4 regions of the Aromatoleum petrolei genome follow, and region 3 is predicted to be linked to each of the others. Evidence: predicted binding sites of a transcription regulator. Region 3 holds the regulator's gene; each other region holds the start of a gene.
What was found. The regulator FNR, encoded in region 3, switches genes on or off when oxygen is low (the NO sensors DNR and NnrR bind a similar motif). The targets are predictions, from matches to a motif close to TTGANCTAGNTCAA.

Region 1 (7,441 bases), 890 kb from region 3:
TCCGGTGCGTGGGCGGCCGGCGGCGCGCTGGGGCTACGTGCTCACCGCCTGGGGCTGTCCGCGACCGTGCCGCCACTGTACCGCCATCGTGCGCAAGAGCGTCGGGCGCGACCTGCGGGTGCGCCCGGTCGGCGATGTTGTCGACGAGGTGCTTGTGCTGCAGGCCGCCGGTGCGCAGGCGATCGCTTTCGAGGATGATTCCCTGCTGGTGCATCGCGGGCGCTTCCTGCAGTTGGCCGACGAGCTGGTACGGCGTGGCGTGGGGCTCCCATGGATGGCGAATGCCCGTCCCGACGAGCTCGACGAGGAGCGGGTGGCGGCGGCAGCGGCGGCTGGAGCAGTGTTGTTGAAGGTGGGGGTGGACAGCGGTTCGGCCCGTTTGATCGAGCGCCTGGGCAAGACTGCGGATGGTGCGGGGTGGATCGCCGCGACCGAGTCGGCCTTCGAGCGGCTGGATCGGGCCGGTATCGGCTCGGTGGCGCTGTTCATGGTCGGCATGCCGGACGAGACCGAGGCCGACGCCGAGGCGACGCTGGCGCTGGCGCGGCGCATCCGCCCGGACTACCTGCAGATGCAGATCTACCGGCCGTATCCGGACGTGCCCTTGTGGGGCGAGCTGCCGCAGCAGTCGCGCACGCACGGCGCCGAATACCATTACCTGACGCCGGCGACGAGCTGCAGCCTCATTCCGCCGGTGGCGCTGGCGGCCCTGCAGCGCCGTTTCTACCGCAGGTTCTATTTGAGCCCGGGGTTCGTCGCGCGCCACCTCGCCCGCCACTGGCGGCACTACCTGTCGGTGGCCGGGCTTGCGCGTGCCCCCGGCGCGTTGGCCTACCTGATGCGCGGCGCCTGAAAATCTGCACACCGGCCCGGCGTGGGGCCGGGCCCGTGCGGAGGTCAGTGACCGGAGCAGCCGCAGCCACCACCGCCACCACCGCAGCCGCCGCCGGTGGATGCCGGGATCGGAGCGGGCTCCTGGTCGCGTGCGCCGAGCTGGATGCGGAAATCGATGACGATGTTGCCCGGTTCGCGCGCAACGTAAGCGATCGCGACCTGGGCGCCATAACGCTGCTGGATCTGGTTGAGGAGGGGCAGCGGGTCGTGGTCGTTCACGAAGCGCATGGTTTCGCCGTCCTCGAGGGATTCGAGGGCGCCGAAGATCGCGGCGTGGCGGAAGCGCTTGGCGACGCCGCGGGCGTCAAAGGGAAAGACGGTGTTGTCGAGGATGGGCAGTTCGCTCATGAGTCGGGTCTCCGGGTTGGGGCGGCGATGGCGATATGAATGGCTTACGAAACAAGTACGGGGGTGCCGCAGGGTTCCGATCGTAGGGGGCGCAGGTGCCCCGCGCCTTGAGCCAGAACAAGAATTCACCCCCGTCCTCGCGAGTGCGAAGGGACACGGACGGACGCCCGCGATATGACGATGCACAGGATTCTTTCCGATGTGTTATCTTTAAATAAAACAAGAACATATTCAGGAAAGTGGATGAGGCGACCTGGGCGGAGTCCTTGCGGGCGGCGGAAAGCTGAGGCGATGGGGGGTGTCGCTGCGCCGAGACGCATGCGCCTGGGCCTGCGCGGCCGCTATGCACTGTACGGTGCGGCGCTGACCACGCTGGTCGTGGTCGTGATGGCCGCCTTGTCGTATTTCAATGCGCGCACGCTGGTGCACGGCATCGCCGCCGGGCACCTCGCGCAGATCGCCAGCTCGGTGTCGGAGCGTATCGAGCGCACGCTGGACCTGGCGCATCGCGAGCTGGTCGCGCTTGCCGGACAGCCCCTGCTGTCGAATGCGCTGCTCGACTCGCAAGGGCGCGATGCCTATCTGAGACCCTTTCTCGCCCGCCACACGCTGCCGACATCCGTCGACTACAACCTCGTCCTGGTCGATTACCGCGGCGACGCCGTCGCGGCGCGCAAGGCACCGCGGAGTTTCCGCGGCGAGGCGTGGTTGTCGGAGAAGGTCCTGCGCGGCGAGACGCATGTCGCCATCGAGCAAAGCGGCCCGGATGCGGTGCTGCGCATCGCGGCCCCCATCCTCGTGAATGCCACCGGAGCCTTCGAGGGGGCGCTGGTGTTCGAGGCGAACCTCAGCCAGTGGTTGCATGGCACGGGGTCACCGTTCGACCTGAACGACGACGGTCTGGTGGAGGTGGCGCTGAGCGCGGGTGGGGGCGTCGTCGTGCAGCGTGCCTTTCCGGGCAACCCGGCGCGGCTGGTGACGAGCGCGCACGGGGTGAGCGCGGGCTTGCCCCTGTCGGTGCCCTTGCAGGTGAGCGTGAGCATGGATGCCGATGTCTTCGAACGGCCCATCGAGCGCTTGCTCGCCGAGCATGTGGCGTGGGGCCTGGTCGCGATCATGCTGGTCGGTGCAGGCAGCTACGCGCTCGCGCGCGCGCAGACGCGCCGCATCGAGGAGCTTGCCAGCGAGGCGCGCGAAGTCGCGCTGACAGGGCGGCCGCGGCAGGGCTTCGGCGCGGGGCGCTTCGGCAACGACGAGGTCGGGGATCTTGCGGCGAGCCTGGTGCGCCTGCTCGAGGAGTTGAAGGCGCACGAGAGCGAACTGGAGACGCTGGTCGAGGAGCGCACTGCGGACCTGAACCGTGCGCAGGCGATTGCACATGTCGGCAGCTGGGTCTATCTGCCGCGCGAGCCCAGGCTCGAGTTGTCCGCCGAGACGCGACGGCTTTTCGGCTTGTCGGCCGAGTTGCAGCTGTCGTGGCAGGTGCTGTTGGACGCCGTGCATCCCGAGGATCGCGGCATGGTGCGCAGGGCATGGAAGCGCGTGCTTGCGGGCCGGCCTTTCGACATCGAGCACCGGGTGCTCCTGGGGGAGGAGGTCCGCTGGGTGCGCGAAATCGCCGAACGCATCGTGCTTCCGGGTGAGCCTCCGCGCTGCGTCGGCACGGTCGAGGACGTCACGGCGCGGCGCCTCACCGAGGCGCGCATGCGCGAGGCGATGGTGGTGTTCTCGGCGTCGAGCCAGGGCATCATGACGATGGACGCGGAGGGTACGATCACGTCGGTGAATCCCGCTTTCTGCCGCATCACGGGTTACGCGGCGGAAGCGGTGATCGGGCGCAAGGCCACGGTCTTCGGCTCGGGACGCCAGGACGAGGCCTTCAACGAGGCGATGTGGTCGGCGCTTGCGAGCTGCGGCGAGTGGGAGGGGGAAGTCTGGAACCGGCGTCGCAGCGGCGAAATCTACCCGCAGTGGCTGACGGTGTCGGCGGTGCGCGGGGACGAGGACGGTGTCGTCGAATATGTGGCGATGTTCAGCGACATCACCGAGCGCAAGCAGCATGAGGACGAGATCTGGCGCCAGGCCAACTTCGACGCGCTGACCGGGCTCGCGAACCGCAGCCTGTTGTACGACCGCCTCGATCGTGCGCTCGCACATGCGCGCCGCAATGGCAGCAAGGTCGGCTTGCTGTTCCTCGATCTCGACGGTTTCAAGTGGGTGAACGACACGCTGGGCCACGACGTCGGCGACGAGCTGCTGGTCGAGGTCGCGCACCGCCTGAAGGACTGCGTGCGCGAGCAGGACACCGTGGCGCGCCTGGGCGGGGACGAGTTCACGATCGTGGTAGGCGATCTGCAGGACGCGGAGCATCTGCGCACGGTCGGGGAGAAGGTGCTGGGCGTTCTGGAGCAGCCGATCGCGCTGCCGGCCACGCGCCACCAGATCTCGGGCAGCATGGGAATCACGGTGTTCCCCGACGATGGCGACGACGTCCACAGCCTGCTGCGCAACGCGGACATCGCGATGTACAAGTCGAAGCAGAACGGCAAGAACCGCTTCCACTTCTATGCGCGCGAGATGCAATGCGATGCGCTCAAGCGCATGCAGATGGAGGCGGACCTGCGCACGGCGCTCGCGCGGGATGCCTTCACGCTGGAATACCAACCCATCGTCGCGGCCGCCAGCGGCGAGCTGTTCGGTGCCGAGGCGCTGATCCGCTGGTCGCATCCGCAGCTGGGATCCGTGTCGCCCGCCGACTTCGTGCCGGTGGCGGAGGACAGCGGACTGATCGTGCCGATCGGTGCGTGGGTGTTGCGCGAGGCCGTGCGCCAGATGCATGCCTGGCGCGAGATGGGCCATGCGCTGTCGCATCTTGCGGTGAACGTCTCGGGGGTGCAGTTCCGCGACCCGGCCCTGCCCGAGCTGGTCGCCGAGGTGATGGACAGCTATGCCGTGGCGTCGGGCGCGTTGACGCTAGAGATCTGCGAGTCGGTGATGGTCGACGCCAACAGTGCAACCGAGAAGCGCATGCGTGCGCTGAAGGATCAGGGGGTTGCGTATTCCCTCGACGACTTCGGCACGGGATTCTCGTCCTTGTCGTATCTGAAGCGCTTTCCGGTCGATATCGTGAAGATCGACCGCAGCTTCGTGCGCGACTGCCCCGAGGACCGCAATGACGTGCATCTGGTGGAGGCCATCATCAACATGGCGCACAGCCTCGACCTGAAGGTGGTTGCGGAAGGCGTGGAGACGCAGGCGCAGGCGGATTTCCTGCGCGAGCGGGGATGCGATTACCTGCAGGGTTACCTGATCGCGAAACCGCTGCGCGCAGAGGCCTTCGAGGGGCTGCTGCGCGGCCGCGAGCCGCGAGCCGACCGCCGGGGGCTGTCGCTGGTGGCGGGCTGAAATCCGCCCTGCTTGCCGGGCCCTTCGACCGGCTCACGGCGAACGGCGACGTTGTTAGTCCGTGTATTCGAAGCGCACGCGCTTGACGTTGCACAGCAGTTCGTAGGAGATGGTGTTCGCGGCTTCGGCGATGCGGTTTACGGGGACGTTGTTGCCCCACAGTTCGACGCGGCTGCCCAGCTTCGCGTCGGGCAGGTCCGTGAGGTCGACGGTGAGCATGTCCATCGATACGCGACCGATCAGGCGCGTGCGGATGCCATCGACGGCGACGGGGGTGCCGTCCGGCACGGTGCGCGGATAGCCGTCGGCGTAGCCCATCGCGACCAGGCCCACGCGTGTGTCGCGCTCGGCGTGGAAGCGGGCGCCGTAACCGAGCGGTGCCCCCTCGGGGATCTCGCGGATCGCCATGACGGCGCTCTCGAGCGTCATCACCGGGCGCAGGCTGTTGGGCTCGCCGGGCATGGGGTCGGCACCGTACAGCAGGATGCCCGGGCGCGCCCAGTCACGGTGCGCATCGGGCCAGCCGAGGATGGCGCCGGAATTGGAGAGGCTGCGCGGGCCCGGCAGGTCGCGGGTGGCAGCGTCGAAGGCGGCGACCTGCTCGGGCGTCGACAGAATGTGGGGCTCGTCGGCACGCGCGAAGTGGGTCATCAGCGTGATGCTGCCGACCCGACCGTTATCCTTTAGGCGCTGCCACGCGGCACGCAGCTCGTGCGGCATGAAGCCGGCGCGGTTCATGCCGCTGTTGACCTTGAGCCACACGTCGAGCGGCAGCGCCGGCTTGGCGTGGTCGATGATGCGGATCTGCTCGGCGTGGTGCACGACCATCCACAGGTCGTGGCGCACGACTTCGTCGAGTTCGGCGGCGTCGAAGATGCCTTCGAGCAGCAGGATGGGCTGGTCGATGCCGGCCGCACGCAGTTCCAGCGCTTCCTCGAGGAAGGCGACGGCGAAGCCGTCGACCTCGGGGGCGAGGGCGCGCGCGCAGGCGACGGCGCCGTGGCCGTAGGCGTTGGCCTTGACGACGGCGAGTGCCCGGCCGCCGTGGCGGCCGCGGGCGAGGCGGTAGTTGTGACGCAGGGCGTCGAGATCGATCAGGGCGCGGGCGGGTCTCATGCGGCGGGGGAGAGGTTAAGGCCTTGCGAGCGGGAAGCCGCTACTTTGCCATAACGCGCGAGTCCCAGATCGGAATGACGGATCGCCGGCTGGCGGCCGGTGACGAGATCGGCCACCAATTGCCCGGAGCCGCAGGCCATGGTCCAACCCAGCGTGCCGTGGCCGGTGTTGAGGTAGAGCTGCGGATAGGCGGTTTCGCCGACGATGGGCGTGCCGTCCGGCGTCATCGGGCGCAGGCCGGTCCAGAATTCGGCCGCGGGGATGTTGCCGCCGCCGGGGAAGAGGTCGCCCACGACCATCTCCAGCGTCTCGCGGCGGCGCGGGTTGAGCGCGAGGTCGAAGCCCGCGAGCTCGGCCATGCCGCCGACGCGGATGCGGTCGTCGAAGCGGGTGATGGCGATCTTGTAGGTCTCGTCTAGCACGGTCGACACCGGCGCCTTGGCGGCGTCGACGAGCGGCACGGTGAGCGAGTAGCCCTTCACCGGATACACCGGCAGGTGGAGGCCCAGCGGCTTGAGCATCTGGCGCGAGTAGCTGCCGAGCGCGAGCACGTAGCGGTCGGCTGCGAGCACCTCGTCGCCGACCCTCACGCCGATGACATCTCCGCCGCCCACCAGCACTTCGCGGATGTCCTGGCCGAAGCGGAACTCGACGCCCAAAGCGCGCGCCTTCTCGGCGAGCCGCGAGGTGAACAGCTGGCAGTCGCCGGTCTCGTCATTGGGCAGGCGGAGGCCGCCGGCGAGCTTGCCGCGCACCGCGGCGAGCGCCGGTTCGGCGCCGGCGAGGGCGTCGCGGTCGAGCATCTCGAAGGGCACGCCGCATTCCTGCAACACTTCGATGTCGCGCGCGGCGGCGTCGACCTGGGCCTGGCTGCGGAAGAGCTGCAACGTGCCGCGCGTGCGTTCCTCGTAGGTGAGGCCGGTGTCGGCACGCAGGTCGCGCAGGACGTCGCGGCTGTACTCGGACAGGCGCATCATGCGTTCCTTGTTCACGGCGTAGCGGGCGGCAGAACAGTTCTTCAGCATCTCGGCCATCCAGCGCAGCTGGAACAGGCTGCCGTCGGCGCGGATCGCGAGCGGCGCGTGGCGCTGGAACAGCCACTTCATCGCCTTCAGCGGGATGCCGGGCGCGGCCCACGGGGTTGAGTAGCCGGGCGAGACCTGGCCGGCGTTGGCGTAGCTGGTCTCGAGCGCCGGGCCGGGCTGGCGGTCGATGACCGTGACCTGGGCGCCGCTGCGGGCGAGGTAGTACGCAGTGGTGGTGCCGACGACGCCGCTACCGAGGACGAGAACGCGCATGACTGACTCCGTGACTTTCGTTGCATTGAATATCGCCAGTCTAGTGATGGTTTGGTAGTGAAATTCACTCGAATATATGCGTACGCTAGTGATTAACCGTATATTTGGAGGGTGTTTTCCTCTGGATTAGTGAAATGCGCGAACTCGACCGCATCGACCGTCGCATCCTCGATCTGCTGCAGAAGGATGGCCGGATTTCCATGACCGATCTGGCGGCGAAGATCGGCCTCTCGGCGACCCCCTGCACCGAGCGCGTGCGGCGCCTGGAGCGCGAGGGCGTGATCACCGGCTACCACGCGCACGTGAATCCGCATGCGCTGGGCAAGAACCTGCTGGTGTTCGTCGAGATCAAGCTGTCGGCGAAGTCGGGCGAGGTGTTC
Region 2 (7,441 bases), 2.4 Mb from region 3:
ATCGAGCATGGACCGGATTTGCGCGAGCAGTTCTTCCGGGGTAATCCCGAGGTCGCGCGCGACCGTACCCCAAGGATCGGACACAAGGGGCAGTCCTCCCTGGGTCGCGACGATGATGCGGCGCTCCAATTCGTCTGCTGCGGTCCTGGCCATCACGCCTCCAGCTTCATTTCGACGAAGTACTCGCGCTCCTTCGGAAACAGGAACACGGGCACCCCCGTCGCCGCCTCGATGCGGCGCGCGCTGTCGGCAATGCCGTCGGGCCGCTCGGTAGCGAGCACGAACCACATGTTGAGAGCGTGTTCGCGCCGGTAGTTGTGCGCAACTTCGGGAAAATCATTGACCTGCGCGGCCACACGGTCGAAGTCCGCTTCGGGGATGCTCATCGCAGCAAGGCAGAACGCCCCGCCGATGCGCTCGATCTGGAACATGGGGCCGAAGCGTGTCAGCACGCGCTCGTCGAGGAGCCGCTGCAGACGCCTGAGGACCTCCTCCTCCGGGAGCCCAAGACGTGCCCCGACGTCGGCGAACGGTCGCTGTGATAGCGGGAAATCGCCTTGCAGCGCGTTGATCAGCGCGCGGTCGATGTTGTCGAGCACCACAGACGTCGCGCGAGAAGTGCGGCGCTCGCTCATCGACTGGCGTCCGTCAGGTAACAGGCCCCCTGCTGCTTGAAGCGGCGGCAACTGAAGAGCACATCGTGCGCCCAGCGGTCGAGGCCGAGCCGCGCCGCAATGTCGGCACGTGCCGCGTGGACGGCCTCGCGCGAACGCCCATGTATCATGCAGAAAAGATTGTAAGGCCAGCCGGGCAGCACACGCCGGCGGCGATAGCACAACGTGACCGCCTGCTCGGCTGCGAGCAGGCGGCCGACGCGGCTCACCCCCTCGTCCGGAACGTCCCAGACGCACATTGCGTTGGCATGAAAACCGAGTTCGTGATGGCGCACGACGATCCCGAAGCGCTTGACGATGCCCTCGGCGAGCCAGCGCTCAAGCAATTCGATGACCATCGCCTCGCTGATCCCGGCCCTGCGCCCCAACGCATCGAACGGACGCGACTCGAGTGGCAGGCCGTCCTGCAGCGCGCGCATCAGCTCGCGCTCCAGCCCCGGCAACGCACAAGCCTCCGTCGCAATCGGCTGCGCCAAGATGACCGCGTCCCGGCTTCCCCCGCGTGCCGCGCCGCCACCAGTCAGATCGAAGCCGAGATCGATGTGGAACTCCTCTTCCAACGGCAACACGATCACGCCACAGCGCGTGTCCCGCTCAATGCCGGCGACGATGTCCTGCAACCGTCCCGACGATGCCGCGGTGACGACGAACCACAGGTTGTACGCGTGCTCGCGCTGGTAATTGTGATTGACCTCGGCAACCGCGCTGACGCGAGCGGCGATCTCCTCGAGCCTTTCGGCCGGTGCGGCGAGTGCAGCCAAGGCGCTGGCGCCGATGCGGCGCGGAGCGAACACCGCGCCGACGCGACTGATGACGCCCGACGCCCGCCATGCGTGAAGTGCATCCAACACCTCGTCTTCGCGCAGGCCACATGCGGCCGCAAGCGCCGCAAAGGGTCGATCTACAAGCGGAAAACCGCGCTGGAAGTCGTTGAGGAGGCGGAAGATGCTTGAACCGGCTACGGTAACGGGGATCTGCGTCGCTTCGGGTTCGACCGCATGTGCGCCATGACAACCCATATCAGAACCCCGTGCGGAACGCGCGGCTGGTAAAGAAAATTCCGCTCGGACTGGCAGCGGGAAGTTCAGTGATCTTCTGACGGCTGCGGGTGTCGTATATCGCAACCTTGTTGTCGTCGCGCGCGGAGATCCATACCGCCTCGCCCTTGGGCGTGAATTCCAGATGCAGGATCGCGCGGCCCGGCTGGAAACTATCTACGAGCCGGTTAGTGAAGGTGTCGATGACCTGCATCCAGCCGTTGTCCGGAAAGGCGAAATTCACCCACACCTCGCGCCCGTCCGGCCGCGCCATGACGAACACGGGCTGGCTTTTCACCGGAATGCGGGCAACTTCCTTCCAGCTCCCGAGCTCGACAACGAGGACCTCATGCCGGCCGATCGCCGGCAGATAGGCACGTCCGGCGGCGACCGCCCAGCCGCGCAAATGCGGCATCTTGTACACCGGCAGCGCCTGTTCACCGCGACCGTAGCCGGGCAGGATCGTATGCACGCCCTGCCCGGGCTGCCAGAGATCAAGCATGGACAGGCCGTCCTCACCAAACAGGCCCGCAATATAGTAGCGGCCGTCCGGGGTGACCAAGGCATCATAGGGCTGCTTTCCGGCCGGATAGCGCTCCGTCTTCGGATTCCTCGGGTCGGAGAGATCGGTGACGCGGATTTCGTTCGCGTCGAAGAGCGAATAGATGAAGCGATTGCCCGGCAAGTCGGCGAGACCGACCACTTTCGAGCGCTTGCCCTCCGAACCGAATTCGGCCGGAACGTCGGCCACGAGTTCCAGCGTGTCGGCGTCGAAGGCCTTGATCCCACCGGGTTCGTAATTCTGCGCCACCACCAGGCGACCATCCTGCGAGACGGCCCCGCCGATCGAATTGCCCGCCTGCACGACGCGCCCGACGATCCTGGCGGTGAGCAGATCGACCTTGGTGAGCCCGCCGTCGCGCCCGAACACATAGGCATATCGCCCGTCGCGGGAAAAGACGACCGACGCATGCGAGAGGTCGCCGAGTCCCGAAACCTGCGCGAGCGAGCTGCGGCCGGATGTCTCGATCACCTGCACCTGCCCCGTCGCGCGCTCGATTACGATCCCGAGGTCGCCAGTGCCACGCAGCGGCGGCTGCGTCGCACATGCCGACAAGAGCACCACTACCGGAATCCACCACATGTATTTCACGATCAGATGCAGCATTGGTCCCTCATCTCATATCCGAAACGCAGGGATGCTGGAACCCCGCTCAACGCGCGGCACCCGCATCTACCGGAAAACCTTCTTGAAGTCGCTCGACAATCCACGCTGCCTCGTCCTCCACGACGATGCCTCGGAAGGGCGGCATCGGCGTGCCGGGGCGGCCGCCAAGGATGGTGGCGACAAGGCTGTCGCGCGGCTTCTCGCGCAGGGCCGCCACCGTCAGCGCCGGTCCCAATCCGCCCTGCAGCGTGAGTCCGTGACAGGAGCCGCAGTCCTGGCGCACCAGATGCACCAATTCGCGCACCCGCTCTGGCTGAGGTGCCGTCTGCTGAGCGAATGCGGGCATGGTCGGCATCGACACCACCAATGCGAAGGTCATCGTCCGGAACACCCAACTCATCACGCCGCGAACTCCTGAAAATTGGCACACCCGCCTTATCCCACGCTCCCGAATCAAAGGGACCGGCATCAGAATCGGCGAGGCAAGTATCAAGCGCACGGCATTCTGCGATCCTTGATATCGGTTAATTTCCCGGACGAGACGTAGGGATACAGTGTCGGCGCGATTCAGCTGTTTGCCAACAAGAACCTGCCGCGCGGGCACTGATCCACGCGGCATCCTGGAGAGCCACCCATGAGCACGCACAACGGCGTCACCGACCCGAGGCAGTGCAGCGTCGGCAACGCATTCCGCTCCGTCGGCAAGGTCTACCTGGTCGGCGCCGGCCCCGGCGATCCGGACCTGCTCACACTGAAGGCGGCGCGCCTGATCGAACATGCGAAAGTGGTCGTCTATGACCATCTCGTCGGCAAAGGCGTCCTTGCACTGGTCAATCGCAACGCACGGCTTATATACGTGGGCAAGGAATCGGGTAACCATGCACTGCCACAGGACCAGATCAACGGTCTTCTCGTCGAACTCGCACGCTCCGGCGTCGATGTCGTGCGGCTCAAGGGCGGTGACCCTTTCATGTTCGGACGCGGCGGCGAGGAGATGGAGGAACTGGTCGACCACGGCGTCGCGTGCGAGGTCGTGCCGGGCATCACGGCCGCCTGCGGCATCTCTGCCTGTACGGGCATGCCCCTGACCCATCGGGATCACGCGCGCTCGGTGGTGTTTACGACCGGCCATCTCAAGGACGGTAGCGTGAACCTGGACTGGCCAGCACTCGCACGCCCAAATCAGACGGTGGTCATCTACATGGGTCTGGGCGCACTCGACATCATCTGCTGCGAACTCATCGCCCACGGCCTTCCACGCGACACGCCGGCCGCCGTGGTCCACGCCGGCACGACCAGTCGCCAGATCACGCTTACGGACCGGGTCGATCGTCTTGCGGGAGCCGTGAAGCGCGCCGGAATAAAGTCACCTGCGCTGATCATGGTCGGCTCTATCGTTTCACTGCATGGTCTCCTAGGCCAGATTTCGCAGCACGAGGAACTCGCGCTCACGGCTTGAACGGCCCGCGCACAGTGATCACGTCATAGACGTATTGACTAAGACCCCAATTTGATCGAGGTTAAGGATTTGCAGTCGGATGAGGATCAGTCTTCGCTTCTGCAAGGCTTTCCACACGACATCTTTCAGAAGGGAGATCGCAATGAGTAAGCAAGGTAAATGGCTGTCCGGCGCAATCATCCTCGCCAGCATGCCGCTGGCCATCGCACAGGCCTTTGCGGAAGAGCCAAAGCACATCGGCGAGGCTGAGGCCAAGTATCAGGCTGGCGGCTCGCCGTTGGCCGATGTGGACCTGTACAAGGACAGCAACCCTGACGCTCCCAAGATGAGCAAGGCCGAATTCGACAAGGCCCGCAACATCTACTTCCAGCGCTGTGCCGGCTGCCACGGCGTGTTGCGCAAGGGCGCGACCGGAAAGCCGCTTACACCCGACATCACGTTGGCGCGCGGCAGCGAATACCTGAAGGTCTTCATCAAGTACGGATCGCCGGCAGGCATGCCAAACTGGGGCACCTCCGGCGAACTCACCGACGACGAAGTCGACCTGATGGCGCGCTATATCCAGCAGACGGCGCCCACCCCGCCGGAGTTCGGCATGGCCGACATGAAACAGACGTGGAAGGTCATCGTTCCGCCCGAGCAGCGGCCGAAGAAGAAGATGAACAACTACAACATCTCCAACATCTTCTCGACCACGCTGCGCGACAGTGGGGAAGTGGCGCTGATCGACGGCGACACGAAGAAGATCATCAATATCGTCAAGACCGGTTATGCGGTGCATATCTCCCGCATCTCGGCATCAGGTCGCTACCTCTTCGTGATCGGTCGCGACGCCCGCGTCAATATGATCGATCTGTGGATGGAAAAGCCCGACAACGTTGCCGAAATCCGCATCGGTCTCGAAGCGCGTTCGGTGGACACGTCGAAGTTCAAGGGATACGAGGACAAGCTGGCGATCGCCGGCGCGTACTGGCCGCCGCAGTTCGTGATCATGAACGGCGACACGCTCGAGCCGCTCAAGATCGTGTCCACCCGCGGCCTCACGGTGGATACGCAGGAATATCATCCCGAACCGCGCGTGGCCTCGATCGTCGCCTCGCACTTCAAGCCCGAGTTCGTCGTCAACGTGAAGGAAACCGGCAAGACGATGATGGTCGATTACTCGGACATCACCAACCTGAAGATGACCGAGATCGGGTCCGCACGTTTCCTGCATGACGGAGGGTGGGATCTCTCGAAGCGCTACTTCATGGTAGCCGCGAACCAGTCGAACAAGATCGCCGCGATCGACGCCAAGGAAGGCAAGCTCGCCGGCATGGTTGAAGTGGGCAAGATCCCGCACCCGGGACGCGGCGCCAATTTCGTCCATCCGAAGTATGGCCCGGTGTGGGCGACCGGCCACCTCGGCGACGAATCGATCGCCCTGATCGGCACCGACCCGAAGAACCACAAGCAATACGCGTGGAAGCTCGTCGAGAACCTGAAGAGCCAGGGCGGCGGTTCGCTGTTCATCAAGACGCACCCGAAGTCGAACCACCTTTATGTGGATAACCCGCTGCATCCGGAGGCCAAGGTCAGCCAGTCGGTCGCCGTGTATGATCTGAAGAACCTGCAGGGCGGCTACAAGGTTCTGCCGATCGGCGATTGGGCGGGTCTGAAGGACGACGGTGCCAAGCGCGTGGTGCAGCCCGAGTACAACAAGGACGGCAACGAGGTCTGGTTCTCGGTGTGGTCGGCAAAGGACAAGGAGTCGGCGATCGTCATCGTCGATGACAAGACCCTGGAGCTGAAGACCGTGATCAAGGATCCCAAGCTGATCACACCGACGGGCCACTTCAACGTGTACAACACGCAACACGACGTCTACTAAGCGCGGGAGGCGGCCTGGCCGCTTCTGTCAGCGACACCGACGGCCAGCCTCGCGCTGGCCGTTTTTTTATTCAGCCGTTTACTTCTTCAGGCGCGAGACGACAAACAGGATCACGATCGCGCCGATGACCGAGCCGACGAAGCCGGCGGGCTGGCCCGGGCGGTAGAGGCCGAGAAACTGGCCGCCGTAGCCCGCGAGCATCGCGCCGCCAATTCCGAGCAGCGTCGTCATGATGATGCCGAGGCCGTCCCTCCCCGGATGCAGCAGGCGGGCAAGCAAGCCGACGATGAAACCGATGACGATGGTGGCGATCAGGGACATCCGGATACCTCCCTATGTGCGAGCCGCCGGCCAGGCGGCGAGAAATTCCTTCCAGTGCGGCGCATCGATGCGCGCGAGGGACTGGCGCACGACATCCAGCTCGGCCTCGTAGGCCGCGGTGTCGAGCTGGCCACGCATGCGCTGGAAACCGAGATACACGAGATAGGTATTCACGACATCGGTCTCGCAGTAGTCGCGGATTTCGGCAATTCTCCCCTCCTGCCAGGCCGGCCACACCGCCGAACCATCCATTCCGAGCTTGCCCGGGAATCCCATCAGTTTGGCGAGCTCATCCAGCGGCGCATTCGCACGCGGCTGGTACATCGCCAGCAAATCCATCAAGTCTAGATGTCGGCTGTGATAGCGGCCAATGTAGTTGTTCCACTTGAAATCGCGCGAGTCATGGTAATCACCTTCACCTTGGTCCCAGTAGCGCGGTGCGGACACCCCATGTCGCAATCCCCGGTAATGCAAGACCGGCAGATCGAACCCGCCGCCATTCCACGACACGATCTGCGGCGTGTAACGCTCGATGCCGTCGAAGAAGCGCTGGATGATCTCTCCCTCGCAGCTGTCCGGCTCCGACAGCGAAAACACGCGGAACTGATTCGCATCGCGCAACGCGCAGGAAATCGTCACCACGCGCTGGAGGTGATGCTGCAGGAAATCGCTCCCGCCCACGGCGCGGCGCTGCTGGAAAGCGAATTCGGCAACCTCGTAGTCGCTGAGCTCATCGGGCAGCCCGTTGAGCACGCGGATGCCGGCCACATCCGGAATGGTTTCGATATCGAACACGAGCACCGGCATGCGCTGGTCTCCAGAAAGATCGTCAGCCGGGAAACACGCCCGTCGACAGATAACGGTCACCGCGGTCGCAGACGATTGAGACGATCACGGCATTCTCCAGCCTGG
Region 3 (7,441 bases):
CTGGAACATGGACGCCACGCGCATGCCATATGCGATGCATTCGTGGTACCTGCGCGAGCTCTATCTCGAGAATCGCCTCATCGAGGTGGATGGCCTGACGATTTCGGGGCAGCCGATCGATCTGTCCCGCATCGTTCAGCCGCTGTATGCCGTCGCGGCCGAGGACGATCATATCGCTCCGTGGGCGCAGGCGTATCGCGTCAACAATCTCGTCACCGGGCCGCGGCGTTTCGTGTTGTCGAGTTCGGGCCACATCCTCGGCATCGTCAATCCGCCGGTCAATCCGCCCAGGCGCAAGTACTGGGTCGGGGCAGCCCGACGTACGGACAAGGCGGACGACTGGCGCAAGCACGCCGAAGAGCATGACGGCAGCTGGTGGAACGACTGGGTCGCCTGGCTCAAGCCGCGTTGCGGCGAGCTTGTCGATGCCCGCCCTGCCGCGTCCGCGGTGTTTCCCGAGATTGCCCGGGCCCCAGGGCAATACGTACTCGAGCGCTGATCCGATTCCCGCTTGCCGGTCGAGGCGCTACCCCCGATTGACGCCTGTCAAGGTGACCCGAAGCCTGCGCACCGAGAATCCCCTGAAAGCCCCGCCGCGGGTGCCGGTCAGCCCTGATGGCGGGCCAGGCGGGCGGGGTCCAGCAGGGAGATGTGCTTACCGTGTACCGTGATGAGTCCGGCTTCGGACAGGTCGTGAAAAATCCGCGACAGCGTTTCGGGGGTCAGATTGAGCCGCGAGGCGATGACCTGCTTGCTCGTCGGCAGGGCGATGTCGCAGGCGCCGTCGCTCTCGCCATCGACCTGCTGCAGCAGATAGCCGATCACCCGCTGCATGCTCGAGCGCAGGGAGTAGGTCTCGACGTCCTGGATCATGCCATGCAGTCGGATCGCCATGCCGGCGAGGAGTTTGCGTGCGAATCCCGGATCCTGGTCGATGAGTTCCGACACGACCGCCTGGCCAATGTGCAGCAATTGCGTCGCGCTGAGGGCTTCGGCGAACACCGGGTACGGGCGGTTGAGGAACATCACGGCCTCGCCGAAGGTGTGCATCGGGCTGATGATCTCGACGACCTTTTCGTTGCCTTGAGCGGACGACACGGCGAGCTTCATCTGACCCGAAACGACGTAGTAGAAGCCGTGCACGGGGGCGCCGCGCTGGAACAGGATTTCGCCCTTCTCGAGATGGCGTTCGCGGGTGAAGCGGGCAACACGGTCGATCTCCTCTGCGGTCAGTTCGCCGAAGAAAGAAACTTGGCGCAGCGCGGTGGGGATATCGACTGGACGGTTGGGCATTTCAGACTCCGTGGGGAAACTTGTGCATTCTAACCCGCAACCCAACACGGGCCGCGACCCTGCGGCCCGGAGACTGTCTCCGCTGGGCGCGACAACGGACAAGGCGCAGGGAGGGGCAAAGCCGACCTCGAGCACCTTCATGCTGTTTGTCGCGCCGCACCGGGCAATGTTCCTGTCCGGCGGAGTGATGCTTCTCGTGAGCTTTGCGCTGTGGGCTGCCGAACTCGGCGCCCGCGCCGGGCTGCTGCCCGCGATCGGATGGGTTTTTCCACCGGGGTGGATGCACGCACTGCTCGTGACGGGCGGCATTTTTCCCTTCTTCATGTTCGGATTTCTCCTCACCGCGATGCCACGCTGGCAGGGATATGACGAGATTGCGGAGGGCCGCTGGCTGTGGTCGTGGCGCCTGCTCGCAGCCGGTTGGGCGCTCGTTACCGTGGGGATGGTTGTGCCGGGCGTTGCCGTGGGCGGCTTGGTGTTCGTGCTCGCTGGATGGGGCGGGATGCAGCGCATCCTGTGGCAGGTCGCGCATCATGGCGACCTCGAGGCGCTGCATGCCCGCCTCGTGTGCTACGCAATGATCGCGGGCATGTTGGCCGTTCTTGCCTGGCTGAGTTTTGCGCTGAGCGGCGATCCGGTCTGGGCGCGCATCGCGATCGAGCTTGCGGTGTTCTGCTCGCTGCTGCCGGTGTTCTTCGGCGTGTGCCATCGCATGGTGCCCTTCTTCTCCAGCAGCGTGATCCCTTCCTACGTCATGGTGCGTCCGCTGTGGGTCATGGTGCTGGTCGTCGGCGGCAGCGTCACGCATGCCCTGATCGACGTCGCGGGATGGTTGTCGCTGCGCTGGATCGTCGACGTCCCCGCTGCCGTTGCCGCCCTGTGGCTGTCACGGCAGTGGCGGCCGGTGCCGGCGATGAAGGTACCCCTTCTGGGCATGCTCCACATCGGGTTTCTGTGGCTGGGAATCGCGCTGACGCTCTTCGCAATCCAGAGCGTGGCGTCGCTGCTGGGGTACAGCATCCTGGGCATGGCTCCACTGCATGCGCTGGGTGTCGGATTCTTCGGGTCCGTCCTGATGGCGATGGTGTCGCGGGTCACGCTCGGGCACTCGGGGCGCAAGCTCGCAGCAGATCGCCTGACCTGGGGGCTTTTCCTCGGTCTCGAAGCCGTGGTCGTCGTGCGGATCGCGGCCGAACTCGTCCCCACAGGCTGGTCGGCGCTCGTCATGCTGCTGGCTGTGCTAGGTTGGCTGGGCGTGTTCGGCGCCTGGGCGACGCGCTATCTGCCGATCTACTGGCGGCCGCGCAGCGACGGGCGCCCGGGTTGAGCGCATGTACCTGACGGTCAAGCACTTGCACATCCTGTGCGCGATTCTGAGCATCAGCGGCTTTCTGCTGCAGGGCGTGTGGATGATGCTGCGTAGCCCCCTGGTGGATCACCGCGTCACGCGCACTCTGCCGCATGTGATCGACACTGTGTTTCTCGGCAGCGCGATCACGTTGGCGACGATGAGCGGCCAGTACCCCTTGGTCGCGCCTTGGGTCACCGCAAAGGTTGTCGCGCTTGTCGGCTATATTCTTCTTGGGGCGACCGCGCTGCGCTGGGGACGCAACATGCGCGTCCGGGTAATGGCGCTGCTCGCGGCCCTGCTTGTCTTTTCATGGATCGTGTCGGTGGCGCTGAGCAAGAACCCGGCAGGATTCCTCGCGTTTGCCGGAGTTCTCCAATGACCGAATCGCTGATCCCTTCTTCACCCGGTTTCGAGACGCCTCTCGAGATGCTCGAGGCCTGCCATGAGCGCCTGCAGGCGCAGCTTGCGACCCTGGCACGGCTCGCCGCATGGCTGCCGGAGCATGGTCCCGACAAGCAGGCGCAGCAGGCGGCCGTCAACGTTATGCGTTACTTCGACGTCGCCGCCGTGAAGCATCATCAGGACGAGGAGGACGACCTTTTCCCCGTCCTGCGCGCGCGTGCCGATGAGGCCCGGCGTGCAGAACTCGGCGCGCTCATCGACTGGATCCTTGCCGATCACCAGAAGCTCTTTGCCGGCTGGGCGCGGATGCGCGCACGTCTCGAGCGCATTGCCGCCGGAGAAGGGGCCGATCTCACGGCTGCGGACGTCGACGCGTTTGCGGGCGCCTATCGCAGCCACATTGAGCGCGAGGAAGGCGAACTGCTGCCGATTGCGCGCAAGCTGCTGTCCGAAGAAGACATCGCCGCCCTGTCCGGCACGATGACTGCGCGACGGCGTCAATAACGCCCGCGGCCGGCGGACGTATGATGGTGGAAAACTCCTTCAGGGGCGCGGCGTGGGGTGCTGGATCAGCCGTTTCAGGCCGACGATGTCCAGAATGCGGATGTGCTTCTGCTGAACCGCGATCAGCCCTTCGTCCTGGAACTTCGAAAAGGCACGTGACACCGTCTCGAGCTTGAGGCCCAGATAGGAGCCGATCTCCTCGCGGGTCATGCGGAGGTGGAACTCCGCCGGAGAAAAGCCGCGTGCCGTGAAACGCTGGGACATGTTGAGCAGGAAGGCCGCCAGGCGCTCCTCCGCACGCATCGAGCCAAGGAGGGTCATCACGCCATGGTCGCGCACGATTTCGCGGCTCATCACTTTGTGGAACTGCAGCTGCAGTCCCTCGACCACGCGCGACAGTTCCTCGAGCTTGCTGTAGGCGATCACGCACACCTCGCTGTCTTCCAGCGCGATCGCGTTGCAGGAATGGGCTTCGGTGCTGATGCCGTCGAGTCCGAGCATTTCCCCGGTCATCTGGAACCCGGTGACCTGTTCGCGTCCGTCCTCGAGCAGCACGTCGGTCTTGAACGAGCCGGCGCGGATCGCGTAGATTGCCTCGAAAGGATCTCCCGCGCGATACAGGTGCTGCTGGCGCTTGATCTTGCGACGTGCGCCGACGAGTTCGTCGAGACGGTCGATTTCCGATTCCGACATCCCGAACGGCAGGCACAACTCGACCAGATTGCACTGGGAGCATGCGACCTTCAGACTCGCAACTGTAATCGGCACCGTCGCCTTCATTTGCACGATAATATTGTTCCTTCTACGACGACCGAGAAGTGGCAGGCGCCCGTCGGAATGTACCGTTGATCCACGTCAACCACGAAACTGCGGCTTTTTGAGATCGTACGGAATGCACTCAAGCGATACAACCATGACCAGTCAGAAAGACCTAGTTTTCGACCAGCAGTTGATTCGTCGGTTCGACATCAACGGGCCGCGCTACACGTCCTACCCGACGGCCGATCGCTTCGTCGAAGCGTTCGATGCCCGTGCGTTGCGGGACTGGCTGGCGCAGCGCGGTGTGGGCGGCGTGAGTAAACCGCTTTCATTATACTTCCACATCCCCTTCTGTAACACGATCTGCTATTACTGCGCGTGCAACAAGATCATCACCAAGGATCACGCGCGCTCGGCCAAGTACCTGAAATATCTCGATAAGGAAATCGAGATGCAGGCGGCCGCGCTGGGCGGCAGCCATCAGGTCACGCAGCTGCACTTGGGCGGCGGCACGCCGACCTTCCTGTCGCACGACGAGCTGCGCCAGCTCATGGACTCGGTGCGCAAGCGCTTCACGCTGGTGCCGAACGGCGAATACTCGATCGAGGTCGATCCTCGCAAGGTCGATTTCGATACGGTCAAGCTGCTGGCCGACCTTGGCTTCAACCGCATGAGTGTCGGTGTGCAGGACTTCAACGAGGACGTGCAGGAGGCGGTCAATCGCATCCAGAGCTACGACGAAACGAAGCTCGTGATCGACGCCGCCCGTGCCACCGGCTTCAAGTCGATCAGCATGGACCTGATCTACGGCCTGCCGCGCCAGAACATCATCAGCTTCAACCGCACGCTCGAACAGGTGCTGGAGCTGTCGCCCGATCGCATCTCGCTGTACAGCTACGCCCACCTGCCGGGCCTGTTCAAGCCGCAGCGGCGCATCGCGATCAACGACATGCCGACGTCCGACACCAAACTGCAGATCCTGCAGCTGGCGATTCGCCGCCTGACCGAGGCGGGCTATGTCTACATCGGCATGGACCACTTTGCGAAGCCGGACGACGAGCTGACGATCGCGCAGCGCCAGGGGCGCCTGCACCGGAATTTCCAGGGCTATTCGACGCAGGCCGAGTGCGACCTGCTGGCCTTCGGCGTCTCGGCGATCGGCAAGATCGGTCCGGTGTACTCGCAGAACGTGAAGACGCTCGACGAGTACTACGATGCCCTCGATCGCGACGAACTGCCCGTCCTGCGCGGCATCGAGCTCACCGCCGACGACCTGCTGCGCCGCTCGATCATCCAGGCCCTGATGTGCCATTTCGAGCTGTCGATCGACTCGATCGAGATCGCACACCTGATCAAGTTCGACGAGTATTTCGCCGACGAGCTCGAGGATCTCAAGGCGATGGAGGAAGCCGGGCTGCTGAAGGTCAGCGACAAGTGGATCAGCGTGCTGCCCCCGGGGCGTCTTCTGGTGCGGGGAATCGCAATGGTGTTCGACCGCTACCTGCGCGCCGATCGCGAGCGCGCGCGCTATTCGAAGGTCATCTGAGCCGAGCCGGCAGCCCGCGGGCTCGGGCTGTGCAGGGCAGGAGAAGGTGATACAGTGCGGGCGTCCTCAGGCGCCCGTTTCTTTTGGTGCCGCGGCCCCGGGCTTCTTCTGTCTTTCCCATCGTTGCCATGCCTGAAACCGGTTACATCGCAGCCTTCCTGATCGGCCTTCTGGGAGGCACGCACTGCGTCAGCATGTGTGGTGGCATCGTCGGCGCGCTCACCGTGAACTTGCCTGGCCGGGCCGGTCGCCAGTGGCAAGTGCACCTCGCCTACAACCTCGGCCGGATCGCGACCTACACGGTGCTGGGCGGTGCGCTCGGTGCCCTCGGCACGGTCGGCATGCTTTTCTCGAACATCCTGCCGGTGCAGATGGGCCTGTACGTGCTCGCGAACCTGATGCTGGTCGCCCTGGGCTTGTACTTGACCGGCTTCACACGCCTGCTTGCGCCCGTCGAACGCGCCGGCCTCGTGCTGTGGAAACGCGTGCAACCTTTCACTACACGCTTCATCCCCGCCCGTTCGGCCGGCCAGGCTTTGCCGCTGGGGCTGCTGTGGGGATTCCTGCCCTGCGGCCTCGTCTATAGCGTGCTGACGACCGCGCTGGTGACCGGTTCGGCAGGGCGCGGGGCGGGGCTGATGCTGGCCTTCGGGCTTGGTACCCTGCCCAACCTGATGCTTGCGGGGATGGTGTTCAAGCGCTTCCGCGACATCACGCGCAACCGCCGCGTCCGCTTCGTCGCCGGAATGCTCGTGCTTGGCTTCGGTGTGTTCGGGCTGTTCCATGCACCCAGCCTCGGCGGCGCGCTGTGGCGCGGCGTCGTGTGCGAGGTGTGAGGACGCGGTTGAACCGTCGGTGTGCTCGGCCGGGCGCGAGCCTTCACTCGCGTGCAGGGGGTTCGGCGGCGTTCGCGAGGGTGTGGAGGATCGGGCAGGGGGCGGGCGCCTCCGTATGCTCGCAACAGGAAACGAGCCCCTGCAGCGCACTGCGCATCTCCTCCAGCTGGCGGATGCGCGACTCGACATCCGCGATCTTCGCCTGGGCGAACGCGCGTGCCCGTTCGCGGTCTGTTTCTTCGTCCAGCGCGAGCAGCTCGGCGACCTCGTCGAGGCTGAAGCCGAGCGCTTGGGCGCGACGGATGAAGCGCAGGCGAGCGACTTCGTCCATTCCGTATACGCGGAACGCGCCCCGGTGGGCGCCGTTCGCCGCGAGCAGGCCGCGACGCTGGTAATAGCGCACGGTTTCGACGCCGACTTCGGCGGATTTCGCCAGTGCACCGATGGTGAGGGTACTGATGGGGGGGCTCATGGGGGTTGACTCCGTACTTCGGTACGGGGTTTAGACTGCCACCAGACGTTCCGTTCCGCAAGCGGCGAACGGGCTGTGCGGATCCGGGGAGGATCCGCGACCTGGCGAATGGAGTGGTGCAGATGAGTGCTCCCGAAACGACAATGAAGAGCCCGACACTGGAGTTGCCGGTGTCCGGAATGACCTGCGCCGCGTGTGCGGCGCGTATCGAAAAGGTGCTGAAACGTTTGCCGGGTGTGGACGCTTCGGTCAATCTCGCAGCGGAAAAGGCGCGTGTG
Region 4 (7,441 bases), 1.1 Mb from region 3:
GAGCGCCTGCGCCTCGTCGGTGAGTTGCTTCCACAGCAGGTAGTTGTCGGCTTCCAGACGGCGCCCTTCGGCCTGGGCGCGCAGGCGGTCGAGATCGAGGCCGAGGTCGTCGAGTTCGCGTTCGGCGCTTTTCTGCTCCTCGCGCGCCGCCTGGTAGTTGTCGAGAACCTCCTTGTCGCCGAACACGTCGAAGACCAGCTCCAGCAAGGCCTTGGGCGAGTATTCGCAGAGCTTGTCGGTATCGCCCTGCTCCAAGGCCAAGACCTTGGCGATGGCCGGGGTCAGACCACCCCAGGCAAGGCGGTTCTGGTAGTCGCGCAGGCCGACCCAGTCCTCGTTGCGTTCCAAGTCCTCGATTGCGACGTCGCCGTCGACGATCGTGTAGTCGCGCGTCCATTCGCCGCCGCCGCGCCGGATGCGGCAGGCGAGGGTGACTTCATCCTGAAGGCAGGGGAAGAAAGGGCGCCGCCCGGTGGAGCCCGGCTGGTTGGCGACGACGGCACGGATCCAGGCGAAACTCCGTTCCGCGCGGCGCACGTAGCGACGGAAGTCGCGTTTGCCTGAGCAGCGAAGGGCGAACAGGGTGCGCAGGGCGTCCAGGAGCGTGGTCTTGCCCGAGCCGTTGGGACCGACGATGGTGATGATCTGCGCGTCCAGCGGCAGCGTGAAGCGACGCCAGTAATCCCAGTGGACGAGTTCGAGCTGTTTGATATGGAACATCAGGCTTCTTCCTCGTCGTACGGCTCGTCGGGCAGGACATCGGCCTGTTCGAAGGCGTTGTGGTCCGCCAGGGCGTGACCTGCGCTGGCGAGGACCTCGGCGAGGGTCCCGTGGATGATGCGGTCGGCCAACACTCGGTAGTCGAGGGCCACGTCGAGCAGCGGCCCTTCATTGATGATGCCATTGCGGCGCTCGATGAACCCCAGGCGCGCGAGCTTGCCAAGCATGAAGTTCTTGACCTTTGTGCGCCCCCCGAGCCGCGGGCCGAAGTCCGCGATCAGCGAGGCCTCCGACAGCGCCGCCGAGACGCTTTCGCCGTGCGCCATCGGCTTGTCGGCACCGAACATGTCGCCTTGACCGTCGTCGGCAAGCTCGCGACGCGTGACCTGTCGTTCGCGCTTGGGCAGGATGATCAGCGACCAGATCACCACAAGGAGAGCGATTTCGTCGCGCGTGAGTCCAACGTTGCTTGCCGCATACTCGCGGCGCGCGCCGAATACCGGTTCCATCATGTCAGGAGCGAGCGCGACGGCGACATGGCTGGCGTAAGGATTGTCCTGCAGTTGCAGTCCGATCGCGGCAAGACGGTGGTCGAGTTCGACGCGGAAGGATTCGTCCACCAGCGCGCGCCGCACGAGGCGGTCGCTGCGAGGCAGCCAGCGATTGGCGACGAGCCGCGCCGTGAGGGTCTTGAGTTCGTGTTCCATCAGGCGTCCTGCAGGGGTGTTTCGACGGCAGCGGGCGCGACGGTGCCGCAGGGCGTGATCGTGCCATCGGAGATCGCGGCGATTTCGTCCTCGTCGACGCGCACGAGGCGGTCGCCGAACTGAACGTCCACAGGCAGGCGCATGAAATCGCCGATCGGGCCGTCGGCCGGACCCGCAGATTCGCCGTCCGCGAGGAGCGCGAGGAGCGATAGCCGGTAGGCCGCGGGCGCGAACCCGCCGCCGGCGACGATATGCTGCAGCGGCGCGCTGTCCGACAGCCTGGCGATGCGTCGCGTGAGGTGCTCGAGCAGGGCGAGGTCGTCGTGCTCTGGCGCGGTGCGGACGTCAGCAGCATCCGGGGGCGGCAGAGCCAGTTCGGTCTCATCGGTGCGGACCTCATCGGACAGGACAGCCTCGGCGCGGTCCAGCAGTTCATGGCCCCCCGCGAGGAGCGTCGTCTCGGGCACTGCCGCAACGGCATCCTCGGCAAAACGGGCGAGCATGCCGGCATCGAGCCGGCGCAGCCAGGCGGCAACGTCGGACGAGGAAATGCCCGACGCGCCGAGGGTCACGCGCTGCGATTCGATCTTGTTCAGGGCGCGCTGAAAGCCTGCGTCGACACGGGCCAGCCGGGATTGCGCGAGGCCGATCCGCTGGGCGATGCGGGCGATTTCGAACGGCACCTCGGGGTCGGCGAGGAGGCCGTTGAGAATCTCCGTACCGCGCGCTAGCCAGCGCTCGTTGGCCGAGAGGCGGCGTCGCGCCCCAAGGATGTTGAATTCGGATCCTGAGGCGATCGCTTCCTCGAAGTGCCAGGTGAGGTCGTTGAGCTTGGACAGAAGGTGACCCAGCGCCTCCGGCGTGATGCTGCCGACCGCCTGAAGCCCGGCGAGCTGCGCGGTGAGGAAGCCGAGTTCCGCGTCCTCCTCGGTCGAGAAACGAAGCACCATCGTGATCGCCGCGACCGCGTTGCGGCCGAGGTCTGAAACGCGGTACAGGCCGTCTTCGCCGAACTCGAGCAGCGCGTTGTCGCGCAGGCGCTTGAGGACGGTTTCGAGTTTGACGTCGTCCAAGTAGGTGAAACGCGCGCGCAGGGCCTCCGGCGACCAGCGCGGCGAATCGGATTCCTGGCCGATCTCGCGCAGCACCAAGAGGCGCAGCATGACCTCGGTCTCGGAGCCGCGAAACAGCGTGATGAAGGCACCCACGAGCGGCGCGGCCGAGGCGAGCATGCCCAATTCGGGCACGTCGTCCGCGGTGACGCCCGGGGCGAGAGAGTCGGTGAAGTCGAGCGTCATGCAGCGCGTTGCGAAACTGCGTCAGACACCCTGCTTGAGGCTCGCCGCGATGAAGTCATCCAGGTCGCCGTCGAGCACGGCCTGGGTGTTACCGACTTCGTAGTTCGTACGCAGATCCTTGATGCGCGACTGGTCGAGCACGTAGGAGCGGATCTGGTGCCCCCATCCGATGTCGCTCTTGGAGTCTTCGAGCTTCTGCTGCTCGGTCTGGCGCTTGCGCAGTTCCAGCTCGTACAGGCGGGCCTTCAGCATGGACATCGCTTCGGCCTTGTTTTTGTGCTGCGAGCGGTCGTTCTGGCACTGCACAACGACGCCCGTCGGTTCGTGCGTGATGCGCACCGCGGAGTCCGTCTTGTTGATGTGCTGGCCGCCGGCGCCGGAAGCGCGATAGGTGTCGATGCGCAGGTCGGCCGGATTGATGTCGATCTCGATCGAATCATCGACTTCCGGATACACGAACACCGACGAGAAGCTGGTGTGGCGACGCGCATTGGAGTCGAACGGGCTCTTGCGCACGAGGCGGTGGATGCCGGTTTCGGTACGCAGGAAGCCGTAGGCGTACTCACCGCTGACTTTGATCGTGGCGCCCTTGATGCCGGCGACTTCGCCCTCGGACTCTTCCATCAGTTCCACAGCGAAGCCCTTGCGCTCGCAGTAGCGCAGGTACATTCGCTCGAGCATTCCGGCCCAGTCCTGGGCCTCGGTGCCACCCGCACCCGCCTGGATTTCGATGAAGCACGAGTTCGGGTCCATCGGATTCGAGAACATCCGGCGGAATTCGAGTGCGTGCACCTTCGCCTCGAGAGGGGCGAGGTCGGCTTCAACCGCCGTCAACGTATCCTCGTCGTCCTCGGCCTGAGCGAGTTCGAACAGGTCTTTGAGGTCGATTGACGACTGTTCGATGTCGCGCAGATTGACGACGACATCCTCCAACTGACGCTTTTCCTTGCCGAGGTCCTGAGCTTTCTCGGCATTGTTCCACACGGCCGGATCTTCCAGCGCGCGGGTTACTTCTTCGAGCTTCGACGCCTTTTCGTCGTAGTCAAAGATACCTCCGAAGTTCGCGACCGCGGGCCTGCAGGTCGTCGAGTTTCTGGGAGATAGCGTTGATGCGTTCGGCTTCCATGGCGGGGCTCCGGGCGATTCTGGGAAACCCGTGAGTATACCCCGATCGGATCACTCCGCGCGCTTGGCTACGTATTGGAAGACGTTCGCGCGGGCCGGAAATGCAGACGGCGACCCGCAGGTCGCCGTCCAGTGCCCCGGACGCTGCCGGGATCAGAACTTGTAGCCGACGCCGACCATGTACACCCACGGATCGATCTCGACACTAACCTTGACCTTGCCGAGCGCGGGGTGCCGCGCCGTGGCATGGCTGTCGATGCCGATACGCCAAACTGCCGCATTCAGCACGATCTTGTCGGTCAGCATGTAGTCGATACCGGCCTGCAGGGCGAGCCCCCAGGAGTCCTCGCGATCGAGATGAGAAAACCCTTGAGCCTTGCGGGCATCCGTCAGATCTTCATTGAAGAAGGTCGTGTAATTGATGCCGGCACCCACGTATGGCTGCCACTTCGAGCTGGAATCCATGGGGAAATACTGCAGCGTGACCGTCGGCGGCAGTTGCTCGATGGTAGCGAGCTTGCCGTTGAGGCCTGCGGGCAGTCCCTTGACGCTGACGCTGTGCTTGAAGGGAGTGGCGGCGAGCAGTTCGACGCCGACGTGGTCGGTCAGCATATAGCCGAACGTCAGGCCGAGTTGCGTGTTGTCGCTGACGGTGGCATTCGAACCGGCGATCTTGCCTGTGGCACTCGATGAGACATCGGAGCCCCCCATTTCCGGGTTTACCGTCGCCGCACCTGCGCGGACAACGAAGTCGCCAGCCTTGTAGGCGTGCGCAAACGGACTTGCTGCGCCCAGGGCGAGCATGGATGCGATGACGAGCGATTTTTTCATGAGCTACTCCTCTTGCATGGCGCGAATGAACTATGGGGCATAGTACCCACTTTTCAGTCGTGGCTATGTGCGCCGCACAAATATTTGGCAGAGGTTTGACGAATATCAAAATAAAACCACGCTCGCCACAGTGTTATCGGCCGCATAGCGCGTCAATCGAGGCCTGCTGGCCATTCCAGCGCTTCGCAAACCCATATGGCAATCGCTGCCGATTGAAGGCGTCGTTAAGCCAAAAATCTTTAGTGGGTAACCGCACCCATATTTTCCGCGTCGCCGTATAGAAATTGCGCATGCGCGCACCGTTTGAATACCGACCCGCGAACGCGGCGATGCGGCCGAGGTAAGATGACGATTCCTCCAGCAGGACCTTCAAGAAGATACACATGTCCATCGAAGTCATACGTGCCGATTATCATAACTCCGAGCATGCCGTCGCCATAGTCAGGCTACTCGACGCCTATGCGCGCGACCCGATGGGTGGAGGGGAAGCATTGCCGACAGCGGTCAAGGATAGGGTCGTGGGGGCGCTTGCTCGCCAACCACATGCGTTCAGCCTGATCGCCTTCGCGGAAGGCGTCGCAATGGGGTTGGCGAATTGCTTTGAGACTCTCTCGACCTTCGCCGCGAGACCGCTCATCAACATCCACGATTTCGTCATTCTCGCGGAATACCGCGGACGTGGCGCGAGTCAGCTTCTGTTGGAGGCGGTGGAAACCGTTGCCAAGGAGCGCGGATGCTGCAAGATCACCCTGGAGGTGCTCAGCGGCAACGATGCTGCGCGGGCGGCGTACGTGAAATTCGGGTTCAGCGATTACGCGCTCGACGCAAGCGCCGGCACCGCGCTGTTCTGGCAGAAACCGCTCGACAATCCGCCGCCCGGCGTCACCTGAGCAGGGGTTGCGCCCGGCGACCCGACACTCAAAGGAACTTCGGCGCCATCCGCGAGATATGCCGGAGGGACGGCAGCGCGAAAGCCAGACCGACGACGATGCCGGCAATCACGTCGAGCACGACGTGCTGGCGGGTGGCTATCGTCGACCACAGGATTGCCAAGCAGAGCAGGGCATTTCCCCAGCGCAACAATGCCGGCGCACCCACGGAGCGCGCGATTCGCTCGAGCCATAGCGCGCTGAATACCGACGATGCAACGTGCAGCGACGGACAGGCGTTGCCGGCTGTGTCCACATTCTTGATCATCGCGAGTTGCGGGTATTCAGACCAATCGATGCCGGCAGACGGCACCGCGGTCGGAAGCACCCAGTAAATGCCGAGGCAGAACGCGCACAGGAGGGAGATCCACACGCCGAACCAGAGCAGCGGGCGCAGGCTGCCAATGAAGGCAGGGGGAAGCGACACGTACACCCACAGGCTTGCGTAGATCGGGAATGCGGCCGCGGAAAAGGGGATCCAGGCGTCTGCGGCAACGCGCGGCATCATGGTCGGAGCGGTTAGGGGATCACGCAGGACCGTGAAGTACCCCATGAAGAACAAAACCATGAAAATCATGGTTCCCGCCGCCTTGAGGGGCCAGAGCGTCGCGAAACGGGTCGCCAACTGGCGGAACCAGGTGGAGCGGGGCGCAGCATCCAGCGGCGTGGCGGAGAGTGTCGTCATGGCCGGCGGATAGTACCAAACATCCGCGAACGCACTTGAAACGACCGAGCCACCTATGGTGAAACATTTGATTTCATATAAAATTCGCGCCCTATGAATTCAATTGCACTTATTCGCGAATTTCTCGACGAACGCTTGGGTGTGGCATCCGAGAAGGTCGTTCCGGATGCGCTATTGGTGGACCTCGGGGTCGACTCGCTGATGATGCTCGAACTGATGTTCGCGTTCGAAGACCGCTTCGGAATCAAGGTCCCGAGCGATCTCGAGAACCCGAGAAGCGTCGGCGACATGGTGGCGGCCATGGACGGCCTGATCGCCGCCGCCGGCGCGCACTGAACCATGGTCCGGCGTCGGGTTGCGATCACGGGCCTCGGATTGGTCAGCCCGTTCGGTGGCGATCTCGCGGATTTCTTCAGCCGCCTGTGCGCCGGAGAAACGGCGATCCGGTATCTGCTCACCGACGATCAGCCGCGCCCGCTGTCGATTCCCTTTGTCGCATGTCCGGCGTTCGATGCCGATGCTGTGCTCGGCAAGCCGCTGGCCGCGATGATGGACCGCTTCGCACAACTCGGCATGGCGGCAGCCTTCGACGCGTGGGACTCCGCCGGCCTCCCGCGCAGCGCCGGTGAAGAATCGCGCGACGACTGGGGCGTATCCTGGGGCACTGCACTCGGCGGCACCCTTGCCTATGAAAAGGGCTATCGCGAACTGTGGCAGCGGGGCCGCGAACGCCTGTCACCGCTCTCGGTGCTGCTCGGCATGAACAACGCCGCCAATGCCCACATCTCGATCCAGCTCGGATTGGGGGGCGCGAGCACGAGCCACACCGTCGCCTGCGCGTCGTCGGCCGTCGCCATTGGCGAAGCCTTCCGGCGCGTGCGCTCGGGCGAAGCGACGGTCATGGTGACCGGCGGCTCCGACGTGCCGCAAGCCTACGGCGTCGCGCGTGCGTGGGAAGCCCTGCGCGTGATGGCCCCCGGCAACGCGGAAACCTCGCCCACCGCCTGCCGCCCCTTCGCCAGCGATCGCCGCGGCCTGGTTCTCGGCGAAGGCGGGGCGGCACTGGTCCTGGAGGACTGGGATCACGCGCTTGATCGCGGCGCAAGCATACACGGGGAGATCGTCGGCTACGGAGCAAGCTGCGAC

Region 1: ToN1_RS13965 (DUF2249 domain-containing protein) is a predicted target of FNR. The motif match lies at 1,350-1,363, and genes of this name have one in related genera.
Region 2: cobA (uroporphyrinogen-III C-methyltransferase) is a predicted target of FNR. The motif match lies at 3,394-3,407, and genes of this name have one in related genera.
Region 4: ToN1_RS23345 (OmpW/AlkL family protein) is a predicted target of FNR. The motif match lies at 4,777-4,790, and genes of this name have one in related genera.

Annotation. Positions count from the first base shown of each region.
Region 1 covers NZ_CP059560.1:3,061,435-3,068,875, forward strand. Annotated here, with positions in the region: gene ToN1_RS13960 (B12-binding domain-containing radical SAM protein) at 1-853, shown strand, start outside; gene ToN1_RS13965 (DUF2249 domain-containing protein) at 898-1,242, opposite strand; gene ToN1_RS13970 (putative bifunctional diguanylate cyclase/phosphodiesterase) at 1,561-4,647, shown strand; gene alr (alanine racemase) at 4,702-5,763, opposite strand; gene ToN1_RS13980 (D-amino acid dehydrogenase) at 5,760-7,061, opposite strand; gene ToN1_RS13985 (winged helix-turn-helix transcriptional regulator) at 7,196-7,441, shown strand, end outside.
Region 2 covers NZ_CP059560.1:1,593,847-1,601,287, forward strand. Annotated here, with positions in the region: gene ahbB (siroheme decarboxylase subunit beta) at 1-153, opposite strand, end outside; gene ToN1_RS07360 (Lrp/AsnC family transcriptional regulator) at 153-635, opposite strand; gene ahbB (siroheme decarboxylase subunit beta) at 632-1,693, opposite strand; gene ToN1_RS07370 (cytochrome D1 domain-containing protein) at 1,695-2,879, opposite strand; gene ToN1_RS07375 (c-type cytochrome) at 2,926-3,234, opposite strand; gene cobA (uroporphyrinogen-III C-methyltransferase) at 3,514-4,338, shown strand; gene ToN1_RS07385 (nitrite reductase) at 4,481-6,208, shown strand; gene ToN1_RS07390 (GlsB/YeaQ/YmgE family stress response membrane protein) at 6,287-6,529, opposite strand; gene ToN1_RS07395 (3'-5' exonuclease) at 6,542-7,336, opposite strand; gene cysM (cysteine synthase CysM) at 7,359-7,441, opposite strand, start outside.
Region 3 covers NZ_CP059560.1:3,950,961-3,958,401, forward strand. Annotated here, with positions in the region: gene ToN1_RS17985 (PHA/PHB synthase family protein) at 1-499, shown strand, start outside; gene ToN1_RS17990 (Crp/Fnr family transcriptional regulator) at 607-1,293, opposite strand; gene ToN1_RS17995 (NnrS family protein) at 1,433-2,620, shown strand; gene ToN1_RS18000 (SirB2 family protein) at 2,625-3,023, shown strand; gene ToN1_RS18005 (hemerythrin domain-containing protein) at 3,020-3,550, shown strand; gene fnr (fumarate/nitrate reduction transcriptional regulator Fnr) at 3,590-4,330, opposite strand; gene hemN (oxygen-independent coproporphyrinogen III oxidase) at 4,464-5,855, shown strand; gene ToN1_RS18020 (sulfite exporter TauE/SafE family protein) at 5,984-6,691, shown strand; gene ToN1_RS18025 (MerR family DNA-binding protein) at 6,735-7,163, opposite strand; gene ToN1_RS18030 (heavy metal translocating P-type ATPase) at 7,343-7,441, shown strand, end outside.
Region 4 covers NZ_CP059560.1:5,096,542-5,103,982, forward strand. Annotated here, with positions in the region: gene ToN1_RS23325 (AAA family ATPase) at 1-720, opposite strand, end outside; gene ToN1_RS23330 (hypothetical protein) at 720-1,427, opposite strand; gene ToN1_RS23335 (hypothetical protein) at 1,427-2,725, opposite strand; one part of gene prfB (peptide chain release factor 2) at 2,747-3,769, opposite strand; one part of gene prfB (peptide chain release factor 2) at 3,771-3,851, opposite strand; gene ToN1_RS23345 (OmpW/AlkL family protein) at 4,004-4,681, opposite strand; gene ToN1_RS23350 (GNAT family N-acetyltransferase) at 5,065-5,571, shown strand; gene ToN1_RS23355 (phosphatase PAP2 family protein) at 5,600-6,295, opposite strand; gene ToN1_RS23360 (acyl carrier protein) at 6,389-6,631, shown strand; gene ToN1_RS23365 (beta-ketoacyl-[acyl-carrier-protein] synthase family protein) at 6,635-7,441, shown strand, end outside.